Regions from separate parts of the Streptomyces sp. NPDC026062 genome, predicted to be linked through region 2. Evidence: riboswitches for the same ligand, from Rfam matches in the RefSeq annotation. Region 2 holds a riboswitch; each other region holds the start of a gene.

Region 1 (4,633 bases), on a different contig from region 2:
GAGAAGAGCTGCATGGCCGCGACCCCGGACAGGACGACGCGGTCGGTGCTGCCGCCCAGGGTGTGACTGAGCAGCATGACCAGGGCGAAGGAGCACAAGGCCCCGATGAACGCCCCGGCCGACAGGGAGACCGCTCCCCCGCCGACGCCGAGGACGACGACCACGACGGCGCCGGTCGAGGCTCCCGAGGAGACCCCGAGGACGAACGGGTCGGCGAGCGGATTGCGCAGCAGCGACTGCATGACGGTGCCGCAGACCGCGAGTCCCGCGCCGCAGACGGCGGCGAGCAGGGTGCGCGGCATGCGCAGGTTCCAGATGATGCCGTCACGGATCGGGCTGAGCCGCGACTCACCGGCACCGAGGTGGGAGGCGACCGTGGACCAGACGTCGGCCACGGAGATCCGGGCCGGGCCGATGGTGACGGCGAGGGCGACGGACAGGAGCAGCAGCAGGATCCCGCCGGCCCACAGGAGTCCGCCGCGCAGGCCCCGCAAGCCCCGTCGGCCGGGCCGGGGGTGCGTGCCCGCGTACGCGGGCGGCGCCGCGGCCTGTTCGGTGTCCGTCACCCCGCGAGCCCGAAGGCGCGCAGCCCGGCGGCGACGCGCTCCACGCCCTCGACGGTCCGGATGGTGGGGTTCATGGCTTGGCCGCTGAGCAGCACGTAGTGCTTGTCGCGGACGGCGTCCATGTTCTTCGTGGCGGGGTTGGACTCCAGGAAGGCGATCTTCTTCGCCGCGCTCTCGGCGGTCTGCGACTTGCGGGTCAGGTCGCCGATCACCAGTACGTCCGGGTTGCGGTCGGCGACGGTCTCCCAGTTGATCTGGGGCCACTCCTCGTGGGTGTCGTCGAAGGCGTTCTTCGCACCGAGCTCCCGGGTGATGATGCCGGGCGCCCCGCAGCAGCCGGCCAGGTACGGAGCCTCGGAGTTGGCGAACCAGTACATCAGTGAGGCATCGGAGGCGTCGATGTCTCTCGTCGCCTCACGAACCCGGGCGCGCAGCCCGGCCACCAGTTCCTCGCCGCGCTCCGGTACGCCGAACACCTTGGCCAGGTCGCGCACTTCGCCGTAGACGCTGTCCATGGTCAGGGCGCCGGTGCGGACACCGTCGCCGTCCTTGCTGTTGTCCTTGGCGGTGCAGTCGGCGGGCGAGACATAGGTGGGGACACCGAGTTCCTCGAACTGCTCGCGGGGGGCGACTCCGCCCTTGGCGAGCGTCGACTCGAAGGAGGCGCTGACGAAGTCGGGTTCCTGGTCCAGGACCTTCTCCGACGAGGGGCGGTTGTCGGAGAGCCTCGGGACACCGGCGTTGGCCTTCTCCAGCCCCTTCAGTACGGGGTCGGTCCAGGTGGCCGTGGCCGCCAGCCGGTCGGCGAGGCCGAGCGAGAGCAGGATCTCGGTCGATCCCTGGTCGACCGGCACGGCGCGCTCGGGGGGCGCGTCCACGGTGACGGTCCGTCCGCAGTTCGTCAGGACCACCGGATAGCCGTCGGCTCCCCCGGACTTGGCTGCGGAGCCGCCCGAGCCGCCGCCGCAGGCGGACAGCAGGATCAGCGCGGCGGTGAGCAGGGCGAAGGAGCGGGCGGGGCCGGCTGTGGGCGGCACGGAGTACCTCGGCGTCTCTGGGCCCATGCGCGGGGCCCTGTGTACGGAGTTCCGCGGCCCGGTACCGGGCCGTGGGTGCCAGCAGGTCTTCGGACTCGGGTTCACGCGGACGGGACGCCTTCCCGGGAAACCGTGGGTCTCCCAGTGGCCGTGGCCCCGCCCGTCCCCCTCACCGCTGCGCGTCAGTTCCGGATTCACACCGGATTCCCTGACTCCTAGGTGGAGTTCGACTGGCTCCGGGCACGCTACCACGACCCTCTGCGCAGCTCAGCTGCAGTGTGGGTCCGGCCAGGGAAGCCGGAGGTGTGCCGTACGCACGCCTGTGACCGGCCGTGCGGGTCCAGCCCGTACGGACCGGGGCGGTGCCGTACGCACGCCTGTGACCGGTCGCGGGGGTCCGGCCCGTGGGGCGCCGGGGCGGTGCCGTACGCACCGCCCCGGCGCGGGACCGGCCAGGCAGCGTTTCTCCGGCTACGCCTTGCGGCGAACCGATTCGCCAACCTGGCCGTGTGCTCCCTCACACCACCGTGAGAGCACAGCCGCGGTACCCCAGAAGGCCAGCAGGACTCCCCGGACGCCCAGACACCGGACCGCGTCCGCCGCCCGGCGCGGCAGCACGGCGGCCGACTGCCTCGGTGTGCCCGTCATCGCGTCCTCCCGGCGGGTTCCTGGGTTCCCGTGGTGTTCCAGGAAGCGCCCGGGTCGTCGTACGCGTCCATGTAGCCGGCTCCCGCGATGGGCCAGTCGGCGAGCAGTTCCCCGGGCAGCGCGAAGGAATCGGCCAGCTCGGGCAGATGACCGCTCACGGCCGCGACGAGCTGCTCGATGGCATCGGTGAGCCCGTCGACCTGGCCGGCGGTCAGATGGCCGGCGGCGAGCAGATCTCCGCTGTCGCGCGCGACCCGGCGCAGCGCGAACAGCCGGGCCAGTTCACCCAGCCGCTCGCGGGCCGCTCCCGCGGGCAGCTCCGCGATCGCGGTCTCGTACGCGTCGGCCGCCTGCCGGACCGCATGGGCCTCGGTCCCCCGCAGGGCGGGCCCCGAGGCCGCGTTCCAGCGTTCCAGCGGGCCGCCTTGCGGCACCCGGGCCAGCCGTGCGGCCGCCCTGTCGAACCAGATGTGTTCCGCCTGCGCCAGGAGCCGGCGAAGGAAGCGCAGATCGGTGAGGTCACCGTCCGGCGGGCCTGCGGCCGGTTCCTCCCGCGTCGCGCGTGCCGCGTCGAAGAGCAGTCCGGCGGCAGCCCGCGTGTGGATGGCCAGGTTGTCGCCCTCGGCGGTGATGGCGCCCTCGATCCCGGTGACGAGTTCGGCCATCCCGTTGTTCTCCAGCAGTCCCTGGGCGCCGCACCGTTCCCGGCACTCGACCATCACCGACCGGGCCTGCCAGGTGATCCACCCCTTGGCGATGTCGACCAGCCGCTCGGCGGCCTCCCGCTCCGCGGGCGGCCGCGTCGCCACCTGTTCCCAGCGGTCCAGAGCACGTCGGTGCAGCAGGCTCATCGCGTAGACGGTGGCCATGGCCTCGGCGAGCGGACCGTGGTGGCTGCGGTGGGCGATCACCGGCACCGGAGGCGCCGAGCGGCTTCCGGAGACGAAGCGGTGGCCTCCGTAGCGGACGGCGATGGCCAGCGTGACCCGTGCCGAGCCCACCGCGCTCGCGCTCATACAGATCCGGCCGGTGGTGACCCGTGCGATCGAGGTGAGGAAGCGGCGCCGGTGTCCTGTGGTGTCGCTGCGGAACACCCCGTCGTCGCCGACCCGCCCCTGCGCGCCGCCGAGCAGCGCGCCGCGGTCCACGAAGACCTGGTCGAAGGAGGTCAGGCAGTGGTCCACCGGACTGCCCATCCGCGCGGGCAGCAGGCGCACCCTCACCCCGGGCAGGGTCCGGGAGGCGTCGGTGAGCGGCACAAGGAGCAGGAAGACCCCCTGGTCCACGCCGTCGACGATCAGCCGGGCGGCGACGAGTCCCGACTTGGGGCCGCCGGCCGGACTGGTGTTGGGCATGAACTTCTGGGCGCCGGAGTGCGGGGTGTGCACAACGAACCCGTCCCGGTCCGGGTCATAGGTGGCGGTCGTCTCGACGGCGACCGCGTCATTGCCGTGGGCCACCTCCGTACAGAGGAAGGTGCCGACCCGTCGCAGGTCGAGATAGTCCGACAGATCGCGGGGGCTGTCGGCGTCGTTGTCCAGGAGGCTGCCGAGGAAGAGGTTGTAGTGAATGCCCGCGACGGTGGCGAGTGCCGGGTCCACCGGGGCGATCCATTCGTGCAGAGCGGCCAGGGCTCGTGGGTCGGCGGCCGGGCGGGCGGCGCTGTCCAGTGCGCTGTTGAGCCTGCGCAGCCGCGCGTGGGCAAGGGCGAGCCGCTCCTCGGGGGCGAGGCCGGGAGGGGGGCAGACGGGCCGGCGGAACGGATCCGTGGCGACGAGCCGGCGCCAGAAGCCGTGCTCGCGCTGGGCGTCCGGACCGAGGAGCGCGGTGGTGAGCGGGCCGGCGAACGGCCGGGTTCCGGCTCCCGAGGGTCCGGCGCTGCGGAGAAGTGTGGTCATACAAGCGGGAACGATCGGAAATCGTCCAGGACACCCCGCAGCCTGCTACAAAAATCGATTCTCCCCTGCCCGGCGGGGTCTCCGACGCCACCCGCCCGGCCACCACTCGTCACCCGTATGCAGTAATTCGCCGCGCTGTGCGGGCGTCCAGGACATCCCCTTGGGGCATGGAACGGCACCCCGACGAGTCGGCAGCGACGGACGAGCACGCCGAACTGGAGGCCCTGCGCGCCCGGGTGGCGCAGCTGGAGATCCGGGCCACGGGCCGCTCCCGGCCTCGTGTGCGTTCGTTCTTCGCGGTCCTGCTGATCCTGGTGGCGGCTGTCCTCACCCCGTTGAGCATCGTGTCGAGCTGGGCGAGCGATGTCGCGGGGAACACCGACCGCTACGTGAAGATGGTGGAGCCGCTGGCCTCCGACCCCGATGTGCAGGCGGCGGTGACCACACGCGTCACCGATGCCGTCATGGTGCATCTGGACATCGA
Region 2 (4,633 bases):
CCATCGCGGCCGTCAGCCCGCCGCCCACCGCGGCCGCTCAGCCCCACGACCTCACGGCCACCATCCCGGCCCCCGCCGGTCCGGTCTCCGACCCGGCCCGACCCGCCACGGTCTGAACGACCCACCACGGTCCCAGAGCCTCCGGTAAGGACAGATCACCATGAACATCGACTGGGCAGCCCTCGGCACCGTCTTCGGCGTCTCGCTCGTCGCCACCGTCGCCCTGGTGGGCCTCTTCACCCTCGGCATCGTCGGCCTCTCCAAGCAGCCGGAACCGGCCGCCCAGGGCGGCCCGGCAGGCGGGCCGGCGGGCACATCGCTCAGGCTGGCCCGCGCCGGCGGGTACGTCTGCTTCGGACTGTGCGCCGCCGCGGTGGCCTACGGCATCTATCTGATCGTCGCCTGACGTCACACCCGCCCCTCCCAGCTCACCCGCATCGGGCCGGACGCACTTCGTGCGCACCCGGCCCGATGTGCGTCTGCGCACACTGCACCTCCGCAGGTCAACGGCAAGTTGACGGACGTTCGCAGAGCGTGGTGGACTGCCGGAGCCATTACGGCGACAGCAGAGGAAGCCGGTGCGAATCCGGCGCGGTCCCGCCACTGTCACCGGGGAGCAGTCCCCCACCACGGGAAGTCACGGTCCACGCAAGCGGACTGGAAGGCCGGGGGAACTGCGGATCCGGAAGCCAGGAGACTCTCGTCGCCGTCACGTCGAACCAGGGCGCGGACCCTGAGTGAGGACATTTCGCCATGCCCGGCTGCCGTGCGTTCGCTCCTGTGCAACTCAGAACAGGCCCCAAGGTCCTTCGAGGCGCAACGGCCGGCTGACCCGTGCGTGCCGATCGCATCTTCGCGTACGGCGCCACGGCCGGTCTGATCGGCGATCTGCTGCTCGGTGACCCCCGCAGGGGGCACCCGGTCGCCGCCTTCGGGCGGGCCGCGGCAGGCGTCGAACGCCGTCTGTGGCGCGACCACCGCGGGTGGGGCGCCCTGCACACCCTGGTCTGCGCCGGAGGCGCCGCCGGGGGTGCCGCACTGGCCTCCCGCGCCCTGCGCCGCCACCCCGCCGGGTCCGTCGCCCTCACCGCAGCCGCCACCTGGTCCGTCGTCGGCGGCACGTCGCTGGGCCGCGAGGCACGGTCCATCGGCGATGCCCTGACCGCCGGGGACATCGAACTGGCCCGTGAGCGGCTGCCGCATCTGTGCGGCCGCGACCCGCAGTCCCTGGACGGGCCGCAGATCGCCCGCGCCGTCGTGGAGTCCGTCGCCGAGAACACCTCGGACGCCGTCGTCGGCGCCCTCGTCTGGGGTGCGCTGGGCGGGGTCCCCGGACTCGTCGGATTCCGCGCCGCCAACACGCTCGACGCGATGGTGGGCCACAAGTCCCCCCGCTACCTGCGCTACGGCTGGGCCTCGGCCCGCCTCGACGACCTCGCTGGCTGGCCGGGCGCCCGGCTGACGGCCCTGCTCGCCGTGGCCGCCGGGGGGCGGCCACGGGAAGCGGTGCGCGCCTGGCGGGCCGACGCGGCCAAGCACCCGAGCCCCAACGCGGGTCCGGTGGAGGCCTCGTTCGCGGGCGCGCTCGGCGTACGCCTCGGCGGAACGCTCGCCTACGGCGGCCGGGTCGAGCACCGCCCGGTACTCAACGGGGAGACGGGCCGCGCGGTGGAGCCCGGGGACATCGAACGGGCCGTACGGCTGTCGCGCCGGGTGAGCGCCCTGGCCCTCGGCGTGAGCGTGGCCGCCCGTCTGGGTGCGGGGCTCGCGGCACGAAGGATCGCGGGGACCCGCACCGCAGGCACTCGGCTCCCGGGGTCCCGGCCCTCCGGAGCGCCACTCCCACAACCCCGACTCCCCGAACGGAGACCGACATGAGCGGCGGGCTGCTGGTCGCCGGGACCACCTCGGACGCGGGCAAGAGCGTCGTCACGGCCGGCATCTGCCGCTGGCTGGTACGCCGGGGCGTGAAGGTGGCGCCGTTCAAGGCGCAGAACATGTCACTCAACTCCTTCGTCACCCGCGAGGGCGCCGAGATCGGCCGTGCCCAGGCCATGCAGGCCCAGGCCGCCCGGGTGGAGCCGACCGCACTGATGAACCCGGTGCTGCTCAAGCCCGGCAGCGACCGCTCCAGCCAGGTCGTCCTGATGGGGCGTCCGGTCGGCGAGATGAGCGCGCGCGGCTACCACGGCGGCCGGCAGGAATCGCTTCTGTCCACCGTCGTGGACTGCCTGGAGCAGCTTCGGGGCACGTATGACGCGGTGATCTGCGAAGGGGCGGGCAGTCCGGCCGAGATCAATCTGCGGCGCACGGACATCGTGAACATGGGCATCGCACGGGCGGCACGCTTCCCGGTGGTGGTGGTCGGCGACATCGACCGGGGCGGGGTCTTCGCCTCGTTCTTCGGTACGACGGCGCTGCTCTCGGCCGAGGACCAGTCGCTGATCGCCGGCTACCTGGTCAACAAGTTCCGTGGCGACGTCTCGCTGCTGGAGCCCGGTCTGGACATGCTGCGCGATCTGACGGGCCGGCCGTCCTACGGGGTGCTGCCGTTCGCCCACGGTCTCGGCATCGACGAGGAGGACGGGCTGCGGGTCTCGCTGCGCGGCGCCGTACGGGAGTCGGTCGTCGCGCCGCCGCACGGTGAGGACATCCTGCGCGTCGCCGTGTGCGCCGTGCCGCTGATGTCCAACTTCACCGACGTGGACGCGCTGGCCGCCGAACCGGGCGTCGTGGTGCGGTTCGTGGACCGGGCCGAAGAACTGCACGACGCCGACCTCGTCATCGTGCCCGGCACCCGGGGCACCGTGACGGCGCTGGCCTGGCTGCGCGAGCGCGGGCTCGCGGACGCGCTGCTGCGGCGCGCCGCCGAGGGCCGTCCCGTCCTCGGCATCTGCGGCGGCTACCAGATCCTCGGCGAACACATCGAGGACGACGTGGAGTCGCGCGCCGGGCAGGTCGAGGGGCTCGGGCTGCTGCCCGTACGCATCCGGTTCGACCGCGAGAAGACCCTCGCCCGGCCGGCCGGCGAGGCGCTCGGCGCTCCGGTCGAGGGGTACGAGATCCACCACGGGGTCGCGGATGTGCGCGGCGGCGAGCCGTTCCTCACCGACGGTGGCGGACAGCGCCTCGACGGCTGCCGGTCCGGCAGCGTGTGGGGCACCCACTGGCACGGCTCGCTGGAGAGCGACGCCTTCCGCCGCCGCTTCCTGACCGAGATCGCACGGGCCGCCGGCCGCCGCTTCGTCCCCGCCCCCGACACCTGCTTCGCCGCGCTGCGCGAGGAACAGCTCGACCGCCTCGGCGACCTCGTCGAAGAACACGCGGACACCGATGCGCTGTGGCGACTCATCGAGTCGGGCGCACCGGCAGGACTTCCCTTCATCGCCCCCGGAGCACCTGGAGCACGCGCATGAACGCCCCGCTGACCGCCCCGCTGAGCACCGTGCTGCTGTTGTCGACCGCCGACACCGACCTCCTGGCCGCCCGTGCCTCGGGCGCGCCGTACCGGATCGGCAACCCGACCCGTATCGACGTCCATGAGGAACTTCCCGCGCTGATCGAGGGCTCCTCCGTCGCCGTGGTCCGTCTGCTGGGCGGCCGACGTGCGTGGGAGGACGGGCTCGCCGCACTCAGGGCGTCGGGCATCCCGACCGTGCTGCTCGGCGGTGAGAGCGTGCCGGACGCGGAGCTGATGGCCGAGTCGTCCGTACCGGCCGGGGTCGTCGCCGAGGCGCTGAGGTACCTGGTGGAGGGCGGCCCGGGGAACCTCGTCGAGCTGGCCCGCTTCCTCTCCGACACCGTCCTGCTCACCGGACACGGCTTCGCCGAACCGGAGAAGATGCCCGAGTGGGGGCTGCACGGCAGCCGTACGTTCACCGAGGGCCGCCCGACCGTCGGCGTGCTCTTCTACCGGGCCCACCACCTCTCCGGCAACACCTCGTTCGTCGACGTCCTGTGCGACGCCGTGGAGGCGCGCGGCGCCAACGCCCTTCCGGTGTACTGCGGTTCGCTGCGCGGCGCCGACGCCGGGCTGTACGAGCTGCTGGGCCGGGCCGACGCCCTGGTCGCCACGGTGCTCGCGGCCGGCGGCACCCGCGCGTCGGACGCCTCGGCCGGGGGCGACGACGAGGCCTGGGACATCGGTGCGCTCGCCGATCTGAACGTGCCGGTGCTGCAAGGACTCTGCCTCACCTCCTCCCGTGCCGCCTGGGAGGCGTCCGACGCCGCACTCTCCCCCATGGACGCGGCGATGCAGGTCGCCATCCCGGAGTTCGACGGCCGGCTCGTCACCGTGCCGTTCTCCTTCAAGGAACAGGGCCCGGACGAGGTCCCCGTGTACCGCGCCGACCCCGAACGCGCGGCCCGCGTCGCCGGGATCGCCGTCCGCCATGCCGTCCTCAAGCACAGGACGAACGCCGAGAAGAAGCTCGCCCTGGTCTTCACGGCCTACCCCACCAAGCACTCCCGCGTCGGCAACGCGGTCGGCCTGGACACGCCCGCCTCCGCCGTCCGTGTCCTGGACGCGCTGCGCGATGCCGGTTACGGCGTCGACGGCCACCCGGACAACGGCGACGAGCTCATCCACCGCCTCATCAACGCCGGCGGCCACGACGTGGAGTGGCTGACCGAG
Region 3 (4,633 bases), on a different contig from region 2:
CGCTGATGCTGGGGCTGCTCGCGCTGCTCGGCTTCATGGCGATCGCCGCCGGCATCAAGGTGGACAACGGCCAGCTGGCGATCCCGCAGCTGTTCGAGAACATGTTCCCCGACTGGTTCGCGGGCGTGGCGTTCGCCGCCATCGGCATCGGCGCGCTGGTGCCCGCCGCGATCATGTCGATCGCGGCGGCGAACCTGTTCACCCGGAACATCTACAAGGACTTCCTGAAGCCCGACGCGACACCCGAGCAGGAGACCAAGATCTCCAAGCTGGTGTCGCTGCTGGTGAAGGTCGGCGCGCTCGCCTTCGTCCTCACCATGGACAAGACGGTCGCGATCAACTTCCAGCTGCTCGGCGGAATCTGGATCCTCCAGACCATGCCCGCCCTGGTCGGCGGGCTGTTCACCCGGTGGTTCCACCGCTGGGCACTGCTCGGGGGCTGGGCCGTCGGCATGGTCTACGGAACGGCCGCCGCGTACGGAGTCGCCAGCCCGACCCAGGAGCACTTCGGCGGTTCCTCCAAGGAGATCCCGGGCCTCGGGGAGATCGGCTACATCGGTCTGACGGCCTTCGTGCTGAACCTCGTGGTGACCGTCGTCCTCACCTTCGTCCTGAACGCCATGAAAGCGCCTGCCGGGGCAGACGAGACCGCTCCGGGCGACTACACGGCGGACGCGGGCGACCCGGGTGTGAAGACGGAGCTCCCGCCGGCCACCGCCGGTGCACCCGGCGGCCACTGACCGCCGCGTACGCGAACGGGCCGCCGTACTCCCCTGCCGGAGGGGTACGGCGGCCCTTCGCGCGCCCTCCCCGGGGGATGCGGCGGCCTCTTCGCGCGTGCCGCCGAAAACCCCTTGCGGCCCCGGCCCGTGGATGCGGGAGACTGCCGCCCATGGACATGACGATCCGGCCGGTCGAGCCCGCCGAGCACGCGCTCCTCGGAGAGATCACCGCCGAGGCCTACCTCGGCGACGGGCTCCTGGACTACGGCGCCGACGACCCGTACCTCGTGCGACTGCGCGACGTACCCCGCCGGGCCGCCGAGGCCGAGGTGCTGGTGGCCGCCGACGCGCGGGGCCGCGTCCTGGGCGGGGTCACCTACGCCCCGCCCGGCAACCCGTGGGCCGACATCGCCTCGGCGGACGAGGCCGAGTTCCGGATGCTGGCGGTCTCCCGCGAGGCCCGTAGCGCCGGGGCGGGCGAGGCGCTCGTACGGGCCTGTATCGACCGCGCGCGGAGCACCAGGGGCGTCACGGGGATCGTTCTCTCGACGCAGCCGGCGATGCTCGGCGCCCATAGGATCTACGGGCGCCTCGGCTTCGTACGGACCCCCGAGAAGGACTGGAACCCGATCGCCGGCCTGAAGCTGCTGACGTACCGCCTGGAGCTGCATCCTCCGGTGTGAGAGCAAGCACGACACAACATGTGGGGGCTGCCTCATCCGGCAGCCCCCACATGTATGCTCATGCTCGCTGTCGCCGCAGGGAAATCCGGTGCGAATCCGGAACTGTCCCGCAACGGTGTGTTCGGTGCGCTTTTGCGCACCCGGAGTCCGAGCTCCTGCCGACAGCGCATCCGGCTCGACCGATCCGGATGCCCAGACGTCCGGGCCTCGTGGATGGGCCGGTGGACGCCGCACGGAGTGCCGCCCTGCCCCGGGCCCCGCCCCGCCCGGCTGCCCCGCTCCCCGAAGGCCCCGAGCCGAGCGAGGGAGAGCACCACCGTGACCATCGCGCCAGCCGATCCGGTTTCAGCGGCCGCATCAACGGGAACCGCGAGCGACGGACCGGGAACCGTACTGCTGCGGACCCTGACCGACCTCACCGCCGATCTGCCCGACACCGACCCCGGGCGCGTCGCCGCCGCCGCGCTGCGCGGCCGCAACGCCCGGTCGGACGAGGCGGAGCTGCGCTCGCTGGCCACCGAGGCCGCAGCGGGTCTGATCTCCGAGGACCCCGCCTACTCCCGGCTCGCCGCCCGTCTCCTCACCCGCACCATCGCGGACGAGGCGGCCGGGCAGGGCGCGACATCGTTCTCCGCGTCGGTCGCCGTCGGACACCGCGAGGGCCTGATCGCGGACCGCACCGCCGAGTTCGTGACCCTCCACGCCGCCGCGCTGGACGCCCTGGTGGAGCGGTCGCTCACCGACGGCGCCGACGACCGCTTCGGCTACTTCGGCCTGCGCACCCTGCACAGCCGCTACCTGCTGCGCCACCCGATCACCCGCCAGGTCATCGAGACGCCGCAGCACTTCATGCTCCGCGTCGCCTCCGGACTGGCCGAGGACACCTCCGCGCGCGCCCTGGACGAGGTCGCCGCGCTGTACGGGCTGATGAGCCGGCTGGACTACCTGCCCTCCTCCCCCACCCTCTTCAACTCCGGCACCCGTCACCCGCAGATGTCCTCCTGCTACCTGCTGGACTCGCCGCTGGACGAACTGGACTCGATCTACGACCGCTACCACCAGGTGGCGCGCCTCTCCAAGCACGCGGGCGGCATCGGTCTCTCGTACTCCCGTGTCCGTGCGCGCGGTTCGCTGATCCGGGGGACCAACGGGCACTCCAACGGCATCGTGCCGTTCCTGAAGACGCTCGACGCCTCCGTCGCGGCGGTCAACCAGGGCGGCCGGCGCAAGGGCGCGGCCGCCGTCTACCTGGAGACGTGGCACGCGGACATCGAGGAGTTCCTGGAGCTGCGCGACAACACGGGCGAGGACCAGCGGCGTACGCACAACCTCAACCTGGCGCACTGGATCCCGGACGAGTTCATGCGCCGCGTCGACGCGGACGGCACCTGGTCGCTGTTCTCCCCGGCCGACGTGCCCGAACTGGTCGACCTGTGGGGCGACGAGTTCGACGCCGTCTACCGTGCGGCCGAGGCCAGGGGCCTGGCCCGCAAGACCCTGCCGGCCCGTGAGCTGTACGGCCGGATGATGCGGACGCTGGCCCAGACCGGCCAGGGCTGGATGACGTTCAAGGACGCCTCCAACCGGACCGCGAACCAGACCGCCGAGCCGGGCCGCGTCGTGCACTCCTCGAACCTGTGCACCGAGATCCTGGAAGTCACGGACGACGGCGAGACGGCCGTCTGCAACCTCGGCTCGGTCAACCTCGGCGCGTTCGTCGGGGGCGGCACGATGGACTGGGAGCGCCTCGACGCCACCGTCCGTACCGCCGTGACGTTCCTCGACCGGGTCGTCGACATCAACTTCTACCCGACCGAGCAGGCCGGCCGGTCCAACGCCCGCTGGCGTCCGGTGGGGCTGGGCGCCATGGGTCTCCAGGACGTCTTCTTCCAGCTGCGGCTGCCGTTCGACTCCCCCGAGGCCCGCGCCCTGTCCACGAAGATCTCCGAGCGCATCATGCTCGCGGCGTACGAGGCGTCCTGCGACCTCGCGGAGCGCTCGGGCCCGCTGCCGGCGTGGTCCGAGACGCGTGCCGCCCGAGGCGTGCTGCACCCCGACCACTACGACACCGAGCTGAACTGGCCGGAGCGCTGGGACGCGCTGCGGGCCCGGGTCGCGACGACCGGGATGCGCAACTCGCTGCTCCTGGCCATCGCGCCGACGGCGACGATCGCCTCGATCGCCGGTGTGTACGAGTGCATCGAGCCGCAGGTCTCCAACCTCTTCAAGCGCGAGACGCTCAGCGGTGAGTTCCTCCAGGTCAACGCGTATCTGGTGGACGAGCTGAAGAAGCTCGGCGTGTGGGACGCGCGCACCCGGGAGGCGCTGCGCGAGGCCAGCGGCTCCGTGCAGGGCTTCGCCTGGATCCCCGAGGAGGTGCGGGCGCTGTACCGCACGGCGTGGGAGATCCCGCAGCGCGGCCTGATCGACATGGCGGCGGCCCGTACGCCGTTCCTCGACCAGAGCCAGTCGCTGAACCTGTTCCTGGAGACGCCGACCATCGGCAAGCTCTCCTCGATGTACGCGTACGCCTGGAAGCAGGGACTCAAGACGACGTACTACCTGCGTTCCCGCCCGGCGACCCGGATCGCCCGTGCGGCGTCCGCCGCCCCGATCCCGGAGCAGGCACCCGCGCCCGACGCGGACGCGATCGCCTGTTCCCTCGAAAACCCCGAGTCCTGCGAGGCATGCCAGTAATGAGCTCCACCCCTGAGAAGAACCTGCTGGACCCGGGCTTCGAACTGACCCTGCGGCCGATGCGCTACCCGGACTTCTACGAGCGCTACCGGGACGCGATCAAGAACACCTGGACGGTGGAGGAGGTCGATCTCCACTCCGACGTCGCCGACCTCGCCAAGCTCTCGCCGGGCGAGCAGCACATGATCGGCCGGCTGGTCGCGTTCTTCGCGACGGGCGACTCGATCGTCTCCAACAACCTCGTGCTGACGCTGTACAAGCACATCAACTCCCCCGAGGCGCGGCTGTACCTGTCGCGGCAGCTCTTCGAGGAGGCCGTGCACGTCCAGTTCTATCTGACGCTGCTCGACACCTATCTGCCCGACCCGGACGACCGGGCGGCCGCGTTCGACGCGGTCGAGGAGATCCCGTCGATCCGCGAGAAGGCGCAGTTCTGCTTCAAGTGGATGGACTCGGTCGAGAAGATCGACCGGCTGGAGACGAAGGCCGACCGCCGCCGCTTCCTGCTGAACCTGATCTGCTTCGCGGCGT

Evidence for each region. A riboswitch is a leader RNA that binds a small molecule or an ion and turns the genes downstream of it on or off. The one in region 2 is predicted to bind cobalamin.
Region 1: linked by a shared signal. The riboswitch ahead of ACZ4LX_RS09125 (ABC transporter substrate-binding protein) and the one ahead of ACZ4LX_RS31130 (cobalamin biosynthesis protein) in region 2 are both predicted to bind cobalamin.
Region 3: linked by a shared signal. The riboswitch ahead of ACZ4LX_RS25530 (ribonucleoside-diphosphate reductase subunit alpha) and the one ahead of ACZ4LX_RS31130 (cobalamin biosynthesis protein) in region 2 are both predicted to bind cobalamin.

The regions. Positions count from the first base shown of each region.
Region 1 covers NZ_JBVHOQ010000007.1:235,275-239,907, reverse strand. The annotation lists gene ACZ4LX_RS09130 (FecCD family ABC transporter permease) at 1-566, opposite strand, end outside; gene ACZ4LX_RS09125 (ABC transporter substrate-binding protein) at 563-1,603, opposite strand; cobalamin riboswitch at 1,667-1,853, opposite strand; gene ACZ4LX_RS09120 (acyl-CoA dehydrogenase family protein) at 2,248-4,149, opposite strand; gene ACZ4LX_RS09115 (hypothetical protein) at 4,317-4,633, shown strand, end outside.
Region 2 covers NZ_JBVHOQ010000044.1:25,351-29,983, forward strand. The annotation lists gene ACZ4LX_RS31120 (inorganic phosphate transporter) at 1-116, shown strand, start outside; gene ACZ4LX_RS31125 (hypothetical protein) at 161-406, shown strand; cobalamin riboswitch at 569-700, shown strand; gene ACZ4LX_RS31130 (cobalamin biosynthesis protein) at 835-1,878, shown strand; gene ACZ4LX_RS31135 (cobyric acid synthase) at 1,875-3,416, shown strand; gene cobN (cobaltochelatase subunit CobN) at 3,437-4,633, shown strand, end outside.
Region 3 covers NZ_JBVHOQ010000030.1:46,987-51,619, forward strand. The annotation lists gene mctP (monocarboxylate uptake permease MctP) at 1-740, shown strand, start outside; gene ACZ4LX_RS25525 (GNAT family N-acetyltransferase) at 893-1,405, shown strand; adenosylcobalamin-variant (AdoCbl-variant) riboswitch at 1,473-1,570, shown strand; gene ACZ4LX_RS25530 (ribonucleoside-diphosphate reductase subunit alpha) at 1,724-4,102, shown strand; gene ACZ4LX_RS25535 (ribonucleotide-diphosphate reductase subunit beta) at 4,102-4,633, shown strand, end outside.